Regions from separate parts of the Glutamicibacter sp. NPDC055354 genome, predicted to be linked through region 2. Evidence: predicted binding sites of a transcription regulator. Region 2 holds the regulator's gene; each other region holds the start of a gene.
What was found. Region 2 encodes LexA, which represses DNA repair genes until DNA is damaged. Its sites were predicted from a motif close to TCGAACANNTGTTCGA; they were not measured.
Positions count from the first base shown of each region.

Region 1: uvrA (excinuclease ABC subunit UvrA) is a predicted target of LexA. The motif match lies at 1,355-1,370, and genes of this name have one in related genera.
Region 3: ruvA (Holliday junction branch migration protein RuvA) is a predicted target of LexA. The motif match lies at 1,353-1,368, and genes of this name have one in related genera.

Region 1 is NZ_JBSHMB010000001.1:866,690-869,965, forward strand. Features, by position in the region: gene uvrA (excinuclease ABC subunit UvrA) at 1-1,329, opposite strand, end outside; gene ACWICV_RS03985 (GNAT family N-acetyltransferase) at 2,060-2,605, shown strand; gene ACWICV_RS03990 (hypothetical protein) at 2,744-3,271, opposite strand.
Region 2 is NZ_JBSHMB010000002.1:599,312-602,587, reverse strand. Features, by position in the region: gene ACWICV_RS13045 (histidinol-phosphate transaminase) at 1-73, opposite strand, end outside; gene ACWICV_RS13040 (LysM peptidoglycan-binding domain-containing protein) at 155-508, opposite strand; gene lexA (transcriptional repressor LexA) at 767-1,486, shown strand; gene ACWICV_RS13030 (glycoside hydrolase family 76 protein) at 1,543-2,622, opposite strand; gene ACWICV_RS13025 (ATP-dependent DNA helicase) at 2,728-3,276, opposite strand, start outside.
Region 3 is NZ_JBSHMB010000001.1:687,489-690,764, reverse strand. Features, by position in the region: gene ACWICV_RS03135 (YebC/PmpR family DNA-binding transcriptional regulator) at 1-666, shown strand, start outside; gene ruvC (crossover junction endodeoxyribonuclease RuvC) at 670-1,269, shown strand; gene ruvA (Holliday junction branch migration protein RuvA) at 1,378-1,995, shown strand; gene ruvB (Holliday junction branch migration DNA helicase RuvB) at 2,022-3,071, shown strand; gene yajC (preprotein translocase subunit YajC) at 3,259-3,276, shown strand, end outside.

The DNA of each region.
Region 1 (3,276 bases), on a different contig from region 2:
ACGCCCGCCCACCAAGACCGAGAGCGACGCCGGGTTCAGGCGCGCGCCGCCGCAGGTAGGGCACGGAATCTGGCGCATGTACTGCTCGTAGCGGTCGCGGGCGTGATCCGATTCGGTTTCCTGGTGCTTGCGGTGCACGTAGGAGATGACGCCCTCGAAGCCGGTGGAGTACTTGCGCTCGCGGCCGAAGCGGTTCTTGTACTGCACGACCACCTTGTGGTCCTTGCCGTTCAGGATCGCTTCGCGGGCAGCAGCCGGCAGGTCCTGCCATTGGGTGTCCATGGTGAAGCCCAGCTCATGGCCCAGGCCTTCGATCAGGCGGTTCCAGTATTCGGTGGTGGCCTTGCCCAATGACCATGGGGCGATCGCACCCTCGGCCAGGGTGACCTCGGTATCCGGGACGATCAGGTGCTCATCGACTTCCAGCTTGGTGCCGATGCCGGAACAGGCCGAGCAGGCACCGAACGGGTTATTGAAGGAGAAAGTACGCGGCTCGATCTCATCGATGGCCAGTGGATGCTCATTGGGGCAGGCCAGGTTCTCGGAGAACGCGCGCAGGCGCTGGGGATCATCCTCGTCCAGGTCCACGAAGTCGGCCAGCACGCGTCCTTCGGCGATGCCCAGGGCCGTTTCGATGGAGTCAGTCAAGCGCTGGCGGGCATCTTCCTTGATGGCCAGGCGGTCGACGACCACCTCAATGGTGTGCTTGACCTGCTTGGCCAGCTTCGGCGGATCGTTCAGCTGGATGGTGGTGCCGTCAACGCGGGCACGGGCGAAGCCCTTGGAAGAGAGCTCCGCGAACAGGTCGACGAATTCGCCCTTGCGCGAGCGCACTACCGGGGCGAGGATCTGGAAGCGGGTTTTCTCCGGTAGCTCCATCAGCTGGTCGACGATCTGCTGCGGAGTCTGCTTGGAGATCGGTTCGTGGCAGATCGGGCAATGCGGACGGCCCACGCGGGCCCAGAGCAGGCGCATGTAGTCGTACACTTCGGTAATCGTGCCCACGGTGGAACGCGGGTTGCGGCTGGTCGACTTCTGGTCGATGGACACCGCTGGCGACAGGCCCTCGATGAAATCCACATCGGGCTTGTCCACCTGGCCGAGGAACATGCGGGCGTAGGCAGAGAGCGATTCGACGTAGCGGCGCTGGCCTTCGGCAAAAATGGTGTCGAAGGCCAAGGAGGACTTGCCCGAACCGGAAAGGCCGGTAAAGACAATCATTGCGTCACGCGGGAGATCAATGTCCACGTTTTTCAGGTTGTGCTCGCGTGCACCCTTGACGACCAGGCGAGTCAGATCAGTTCTTTTACTCTGCGATGAAATAGCCACGAGGCCATACTAATCGAAAACTACTTCGAATACGTGTACGAATGGACGCAACTCACAGTTAATTCTCCAAACCCCTGATCCTGCGCACGGCGAGCGCAATGCGTGCTCGTCCATCCACCCGGAATGTCGACCGGTGAGCCAGCGTCCCCATGAATCCAGATCGGACCACGACGTCCCATTCGAGGTACCGGGCCCTTGGATTCCCGCTTGTGCCTGTCACGTGTGCGTCCCCTCCCCAAGTTCGCAGCTATCTCGTAGATGCCAATGAGCGGCGAGCGCATGCTCTGTGTTGCACGAGCGGGAAAACGGATAAAATTCGACGTTCGGTTCACGCCGCCAACCAGGGGCACCGCAACCGCTGATCCGCAATGCAACAACATAGCGAACCTGGCCAAATGTTCCGCGCAATGGCATCGTCCGCGGTGCATGCCATCCGACAGCAATTGTTTTCTGTGCAAGCATTCGACATCATGAGGCAGCGCCACACCGTTCCGTTTCGCGCCCCCTCACCGGTCACTACACGGACGGGGCATACGGAACAGCCGGTGTTCCTGTAAATCCATGAAACTTCTGCGATGCGAGTCAGCACGTGGCGCGATCCTATTTGTGACCGGCTTTCGGGACACTTTCGTCGAAAGCCAGCTGAGCCTACTCAACACGTCAAAAGTATTGGAAAATTTTCTGTAGACCACTGATTTTTTGGATGCTAGATTCAAGTCATGTTCCATTCATGAAGTTTTCTCTCAATCAGTTCAGAAGACCTACGAATGGATTTGCCATGCCCTCTGATGTTTTACAAGCTGTTCTTCAGAACGCAGATTTCGCTCCCGCTGTTTCTCCGTACGCAGAAATTTGCCATACAGAATCTTCATCCGCGACAGAGCTAGCTGATCCGTATTTCGCAGCGTACCCACCCGGAATTGCGGCCGGGACTCTTGAAGAAGCGCAATCCGAGATGGAAGAAACTTTTGCCAACGAGTTTGGTCAGTTCCTCGAAAATGCTTCTTTTGTCGCGTTGCGACAGGGAAGGCCGATTGGGGCGATCTTTGTTGTCGAGAAATCGATCTGGGATGAGGATCTATTCGGCCCATTCATCATCGATCTTTTCGTTGATCCCCTCCATCAAGGGCATGGCCTGGGCCACACCTTGATTGCCGCTGCCGTGTCTGCATGCAAGAAGCATGGGGCGGACACCCTGAGTTTGCGGATCGGAGATGGAACTTCCGGTGCTGCACTAAATCTATATAAGCGACTTGGGTTCCGCGAATTGGCCTAACCGAACAACGCTGGTGTCATGCTTCGGATAAGTGAAGCATGACATCACCGCACGCCTCCCCTATAGTACTTTCCTCTACGTGCCGGTACGGGTTCCGGTTACGGACGTCGCGTTGGACGTTTCACTGTGTAACTGGCGCTATCGGGAAGCAGAATCTGTCGATGCAGACGGTGATGCAGGGTGCTCCGGAACCTCGGGATACAGCTCTGGCGGCAGGCCCACCGTGAATCCGTCGTCGCGGACGACCGTGCCGCTGATGTCGATCGCGCGGGAAGCGTTATTGCTGCCGTCTGTCAATTGGACGGCCACACCACTTCCCATCTGTTCTCCAGTTACCACAGTGACGTTCTGTGGGGTGATGCCCCGTTCGGCCAGGATTTCCCGAGTCATGGCGACCATTGAATCGTCCAGAACTCCGCCTGGGAAAGGTGCGGTCACTCGGCATACACCGTCCCGATCGGCGGCGTAGGCGGCAGCCACTAGGTCCCTGCCGGCTTGCTCCAGAGAGCCAACCGGTTTACGTCCATCGCAGGTATCACCCGAATAATCCGGGACTACGGAGCATCCCGCCAAGAGGCCTGCGCACATCACCGCACTGACGATGCCCCAACCAGCTGACTGGTACTTATTCGGGAATCGCATGCTCCACCGTTCACGTTCGATCATGCAGA
Region 2 (3,276 bases):
CGCCATAAGGGGATAGCCCGCGGAGATTCTCACGCAAGGGCAGCTGACTCAAAAGTTCACTGCGGTCATTCACGCATCAAGTCTACGTGCGCAGCGCGCCTGCCGGTGAATCCGCTACGGCCACAGGTAACAAACTCGAAGCAAGCTGGGGAAGCTAGCCGGCAAGGACCGGAATCGAGAGGGTTTCGCCGACCTGGATTTCGCTGCCGGTCAGGGCATTGAGTTCGGCGATGTGGCCCACTGCCGAGGTCACGTCGTAACCGGTGGCGTAATCCCGGGCCAGGCTCCACAGCGTATCCCCTGGAATAACGGTGACATCAACGGTTCCGACTCCAACAGGAGTATCGGCTGCGGCATGCGCGTCAGAGGCAAACATGGAGATGAAGAAAGCTGCGGCGATGGTGAGTGCGAAAATGGGCATACCCACAAGCACGGCCCATCCGCGACGGTTGATGCGGATCTTCAGTGGTGCCTGGGTCTGATTTGAGTCAAGTGCGACGGTTGCCATGACTTTGTCTCCTCAAGAAATTCAAGTGATGCGAATTTGTATTCGAAAGCGTAGATTCGAAAACTTGTTCGAACCTCGTATATCTGTTCTAACAGAGGTTTGCGGAACTTGTCCAGAAGTTTTCGAACAAATCTTTGAAAGAAGCTCGCTTATCTACTAAGATTTCGAAGTAGACGAGCAATGAAAACATCTCACCATCTAGCGCCGACAGTTTGGACTTACGAACTTTCGAATGATTGCTAGGGAAGGCAAAATCTCATGTCAGCTTCACAACGCACTCCCCGATCGAATGCACGTTCGCTGACGATTCGCCAAAAGAAGATCCTGGAGACGATCCAGCGGTCAATCGGCAAGAACGGTTATCCACCATCGATGCGTGAGATTGGTGACGCAGTGGGGCTCAAGAGCCTTTCGAGCGTCACCCACCAGCTGAGCCAGCTGGAAAAGCTCGGCTATATCCGTCGAGATCCACGCCGTCCGCGCGCAATGGAAATCCTGCTGCCTCTGCAGCTGGCCGAAGACGCCGAGAAGGCCGAAGTTTCGAAGCCGGTCGAGCCAGATGCCAGCGAAGACGCCAAGATCATTGAATTGAGCACTTCCGCTGACACCACCATGGTTCCCCTGGTTGGCCGTATCGCTGCCGGCGGTCCGATCCTTGCCGAACAGTCCGTCGAGGATGTTTTCTCGTTGCCTCGTCAGCTCGTAGGCCACGGCGAACTGTTCATGCTCAAGGTTTCCGGCGATTCAATGGTTGACGCTGCGATTTGCGATGGCGACTGGGTAGTTGTCCGCCGCCAGCAGACGGCGGACAACGGCGACATCGTAGCTGCCCTGCTCGATGAAGAAGCCACGGTAAAGACTTTCCGGCAGCGTGACGGGCACACCTGGCTGCTTCCGCAGAACTCGCGCTACGAACCAATTTTGGGTGATGCCGCAACGATCATGGGACGCGTCGTCTCGGTGATGCGCTCGCTCTAGAATACGTACGGTCATTGCGCTGGTGCTTGGCACCAGCGCAATTCTCGTTTAACCCGCTATTGGCCGGCGTTCAACTCGAATTGAGCGGCCGCCGAGAAGATCATCCAGCGTTGGATTGCCGCCGAAAGCCGGCGTGGCTCCTGGTCAGCCAGATGGCGCGCCGTTGCCATGACCAGCCTCCTGGCCTGCTCCCGGCTCCGGGCTTCCAAGCGGACATCATTACCGGCGAGGGCCAGATATCGGCAGAGTATCCCCGCGAACAGGTTGCCGTCTCCCCCGCTGTTGAACGAGAGGACCCCGGCAGCAGTTGACAGCGATTTCGTGGTGGCATCGATCAGTACTTGAGCGTGAGCCAGATCAGCAGGCTCGCCAAGCTCAAGCAATGCCCCGAGCACCAGGCCCTGGTTATAGGTGTAGACCGCTGGTTCCACGGCGTGTCCCTGCGTGGTCAACCGAAGTCCGTCCAGATACAGTCCTCGCTCCACGCTGAACAGATTCTTTTCCAGCCACTGGAGAAGCTCTCGCGCGGTCTCTTTCTCCCCGGTACGGGCAAAGAACAGTGCCGCCGGCGCGTTGGCTGGCGTGTTCTTGAAATCCCGCTTTCTGGACCAGTACAGGCCGCCGTCCAGCACCCCATCCATGCCGGCATGGAGCTGCCGTCCCAGCGTCCGAACTGCCGCCTCGGCAGGACGGCTCCTGTGCCCCGTCACCAGCTGCGTGAACTTTGACAGGCGGCCGCTGGCCAGGGCAAGCCAAGCCATGTCGTCGAAGAAGTAGTTGGGCAAGATCCCGAAGTTTCGAATTCGAATGCCGCGCAATAGGCCGTTGGCCCGGGCAAGCGCTTCGCGCGCCCGGTGTTCGTTGCCTTCGTCCCAGTACGATCGGCCCTCATCGATGATGGCATCCAGATAGTGCGCCTGCCACCAATAGTTCCACTCCGCAAGCGGGTGCGCGAAACCATTGAGATTGCTGAGCATGCTTCCGTCGCGCAACCGATGCGCTTTGCTGTAGCTCTGTCCAATCCACGTTCCGGGCAACCCCATGAGGCGATGCCCGAACCGCTGGTGGGTGTCGATCGCGGCTTGGTGCGCCAATTCCTGCATGGACTCCATGGTGCCTTCCGATTCGAGCTTCATCAGTTCTTGTCACAGACCTTAGTGCATCTGGAAGCATCATGCTGGTACCGGTTAAAGAACACGAGCTGTCCCGAAGGACAGCTCAAGTTCATATTCTGGTTGCGGCTATTTCCCGCCCGGGTTCAATCGCTTGAGAACACCAGTAATGACCTTCTTATCGACAGTCGGCCACATCGGAGGCAGGGTAGCTTTCAAGAAGCTGCCATACCGCGCCGTGGCCATGCGCGAATCAAGGATCGCCACAACGCCCTTATCCCCGACCGAACGAATCAAGCGCCCAGCACCCTGGGCCAGGCGAATCGCCGCATGGGTGGCGGCAACCTGCATGAAGCCATTTCCGCCATGCTTGGCCACGTCCTCGGAACGGGCCTTGGAGATAGGATCATCCGGGCGCGGGAAAGGAATCTTGTCGATGATGACCAGCCGGCAAGAATCGCCTGGCACGTCCACGCCCTGCCACAAGGTCATGGTTCCAAACAGGCAGGTGTCGCGTTCGCTGCTGAACTGTTCGACCAGCGACTTCATGCTGGCTTCACCCTGGCACAAGATTTCCACGTCCAGGCGCTCGCGCAAGATGCTTGCCGCTTCCTCGGCGGAACGCTTGGAAGTGAACAGCGCCAAGGCGCCGCCACCGGAGGCCTTGATGAGATCTTC
Region 3 (3,276 bases), on a different contig from region 2:
ATTGAAGTTGCCGCCCGTGCCGGCGGCGCCGACATGGCCGGCAACCCGGCACTGGAACTTGCTGTCAGCAAGGCCAAGAAGAACTCCGTGCCGATCAACAACATCGACCGCGCCGTCAAGCGCGGCGCAGGCCTGACCGGCGAGGTCGTCGACTACACCGAGATCATCTATGAAGCACGCGGCCCGCAGGGCTCGGCCCTGCTGATCGAGTGCCTGACCGACAACAAGAACCGTGCAGCCTCCGAGGTGCGCGTGGGCATCACCCGCAACGGCGGCACCATCGCCGACCCGGGTTCGGTCGCCTACCTGTTCAACCGCCAGGGCGTTGTCCGCCTGCCCAAGGGCGAGTTGACCGAAGACGACCTGCTGATGGTCGTGCTGGACGCCGGTGCCGACGAGATCATGGACGAGGACGAGAACTTCGCCATCGTCTGCGATCCTTCGGACCTGCGCGCTGTGGCCACTGCACTGGATGAAGCGGACATCGCCTACGAGTCCGACGAAATGGAATTCATTCCATCGATGAAGGTCGACCTGGACGTTGATGGAGCTCGCAAGTTCCTCAAGCTCTACGACGCGCTGGAAGAACTGGATGATGTCCAGGGCATCTACACCAACGCTGATCTGTCCGACGAGGTTCGCGCCGCGCTGGACGAAGAGCAGTAAGGCTTGGCCTTACGTGTTGTTGGCGTCGATCCCGGCCTGACCCGTTGCGGTCTTGCCGTGGTCGACGTCGCTGCAAACAGGCAAGTTTCGCTGGTGGACGTCACCGTCGCCGGCACCCCTCCGGGCACTCCGCTCGATGCCCGGCTCTTGAAGATCGCCAACGCCATCGACGAATGGCTGGATCTTCATCAGCCCGATGTGCTCGCCTTGGAACGCGTGTTCGCTTCGGCGAACGTCTCCACGGTCATCGGCACCGCGCAGGTCACCGGTGTTGTCATCACCGCGGCAGCGCGACGCGGGATACCCGTGGCCCTGCACACGCCGACCGAGGTCAAGGCGGCGGTTACCGGTTCGGGACAGGCCACCAAGGCGGCGATCGGCAAGATGGTTGCCAAGATCTGCCGGCTCGATGAACCGCCTAAGCCTGCCGACGCCGCTGATGCGGTGGCTTTGGCGATTACCCACGGTTGGCGCGGTGCGGCCACCGGCTCGAATGCCTCGGCCTCCGCGGCTAATGCCGGTGGTTCGTCGCAGCTGACCGGTGCGCAGCAGGCGTGGATTGCCGCCGAGGCGTCGGCCAAGCGCCGCGCAGTGCGCCGCTAGCCGGCCAGCACGGCAGCGGCCTCGACCCACCGGGGAACGCGGCGGATCGATATTCGTAGGTATCTTCGATAAACTGGGTTCGATCGAACATATATCCCAAGGAGTGGCATGATCAGCTCATTGACCGGCACCGTGCAGGCGGTAGCCCTGAACACCGCGGTAATTGACGTTAACGGCTTCGGGATGCTGGTCAATGCCACCCCCGGGACGCTGTCCACCCTGCAGGCAGGACGCGAGGCTACGGTATTCACCTCCATGGTGGTCCGCGAGGATTCGATGACCCTCTTCGGCTTCGCTACCGCTGAGGAACGCGATGTCTTCGAGGTCCTGGTTTCCGTATCGGGCATCGGGCCACGCACCGGCTTGGCCATCTTGGCGGTGCACTCTCCGGAGGAAGTCCGCATCGCGGCGAACACCAAGGACACCGCCGCTTTCACCAAGGTATCGGGCATTGGCCCCAAGGGCGCGAGCCGCATCGTGCTGGAACTGAACGGCAAGCTGATCCCGACTGGCGCGCCAGCGGCCCCGGTTTCTGGCGGCGGCAACGCGAGCGTCTGGGAACCGCAGGTGATCGAGGCGCTGACCGGCCTGGGCTGGAGCGAAAAGGATGCAACCAGCACCCTGAAATCGCTGTCCAAGGCTGATCCAGATGTCGTTGCCACCGGCAACGTCGCAGAAATCTTGCGTGCTGCACTGCGCAGCATGTCCAGCGGAACCCGCGCCTAAGCGGTCTGCGAGAGGATCAACTGATCATGAATGACTCTACCGGGCTCACGAATGCCGGCAGCGAACCCGAGGAACGGGTAATCGAAGCGGCCCTGCGCCCGCGGAACCTCGACGACTTCGTGGGCCAATCCCGAGTGCGCCAGCAGCTCTCGCTGGTGCTTGAAGCAGCGAAAATCCGCGAACGCACCGCGGACCACGTTCTGCTCTCTGGCCCGCCGGGCCTGGGCAAGACCACCTTGTCGATGATTATCGCCGCCGAGATGAACGCGCCATTGCGCATTTCCTCCGGCCCAGCGATCCAACACGCCGGTGACTTGGCCGCGATCCTCTCGTCGTTGACCGAAGGCGAGGTGCTGTTCCTCGATGAAATCCACCGCATGTCCCGGCCGGCCGAGGAAATGCTCTACATGGCCATGGAAGACTTCCGCGTAGATATCATCGTCGGAAAGGGCGCCGGCGCCACGGCCATTCCGCTGGAGCTTCCGCCCTTCACCCTCGTTGGCGCAACCACGCGCGCCGGACTATTGCCCGGCCCGTTGCGTGACCGCTTCGGCTTCACTGGCCATCTGGAGTTCTACGCGGTCAAGGAGCTTGAACTGGTTTTGCGCCGTTCGGCCATGATGCTTGATCTGAGCGTCACTTCGGCCGCGTTCACCGAGATCGCCGGACGCTCCCGCGGTACGCCCCGTATCGCCAACCGCCTGCTGCGTCGCGTGCGTGACTGGGCGCTGGTGCATAAGCTCGAAGAGATCGATGCCCAAGCGGCCGAGGCCGCCTTGGATATGTACGAGGTCGATGCACGTGGCCTTGATCGCCTGGACCGGGGTGTGCTCGAAGCCTTGTGCACCAAATTCGGCGGGGGACCGGTGGGGCTATCGACCCTGGCCATCGCCGTGGGTGAAGAAACCGAAACCGTCGAGACCGTCGCAGAGCCATACCTGGTGCGCGAAGGGCTGATGGGCCGGACCCCGCGCGGTCGTATTGCCATGCCCGGGGCCTGGGCGCATCTGGGCTTGGCGATGCCAAAGGATGCGATCTTCGCCAGTGCGCAAAGCTATGAAAACGATGAGGATTAGGCAGGCATTACTTCACTGCCCGCGTAAATGGTCTGCCGGTTCACCGTGACGCATTAGACTAAAGACGCCCGACCTATGCCCGTTTCGGGGCGAGGTGGGGCGTCTTTGCTGTATTACGCCAGAAATAGCCGCAACAGCATCCCAGAACTTCAGATCAAATCGCAACAATTCGTTAGCAGGTAAATACGTGAATCCCCTCGTAATC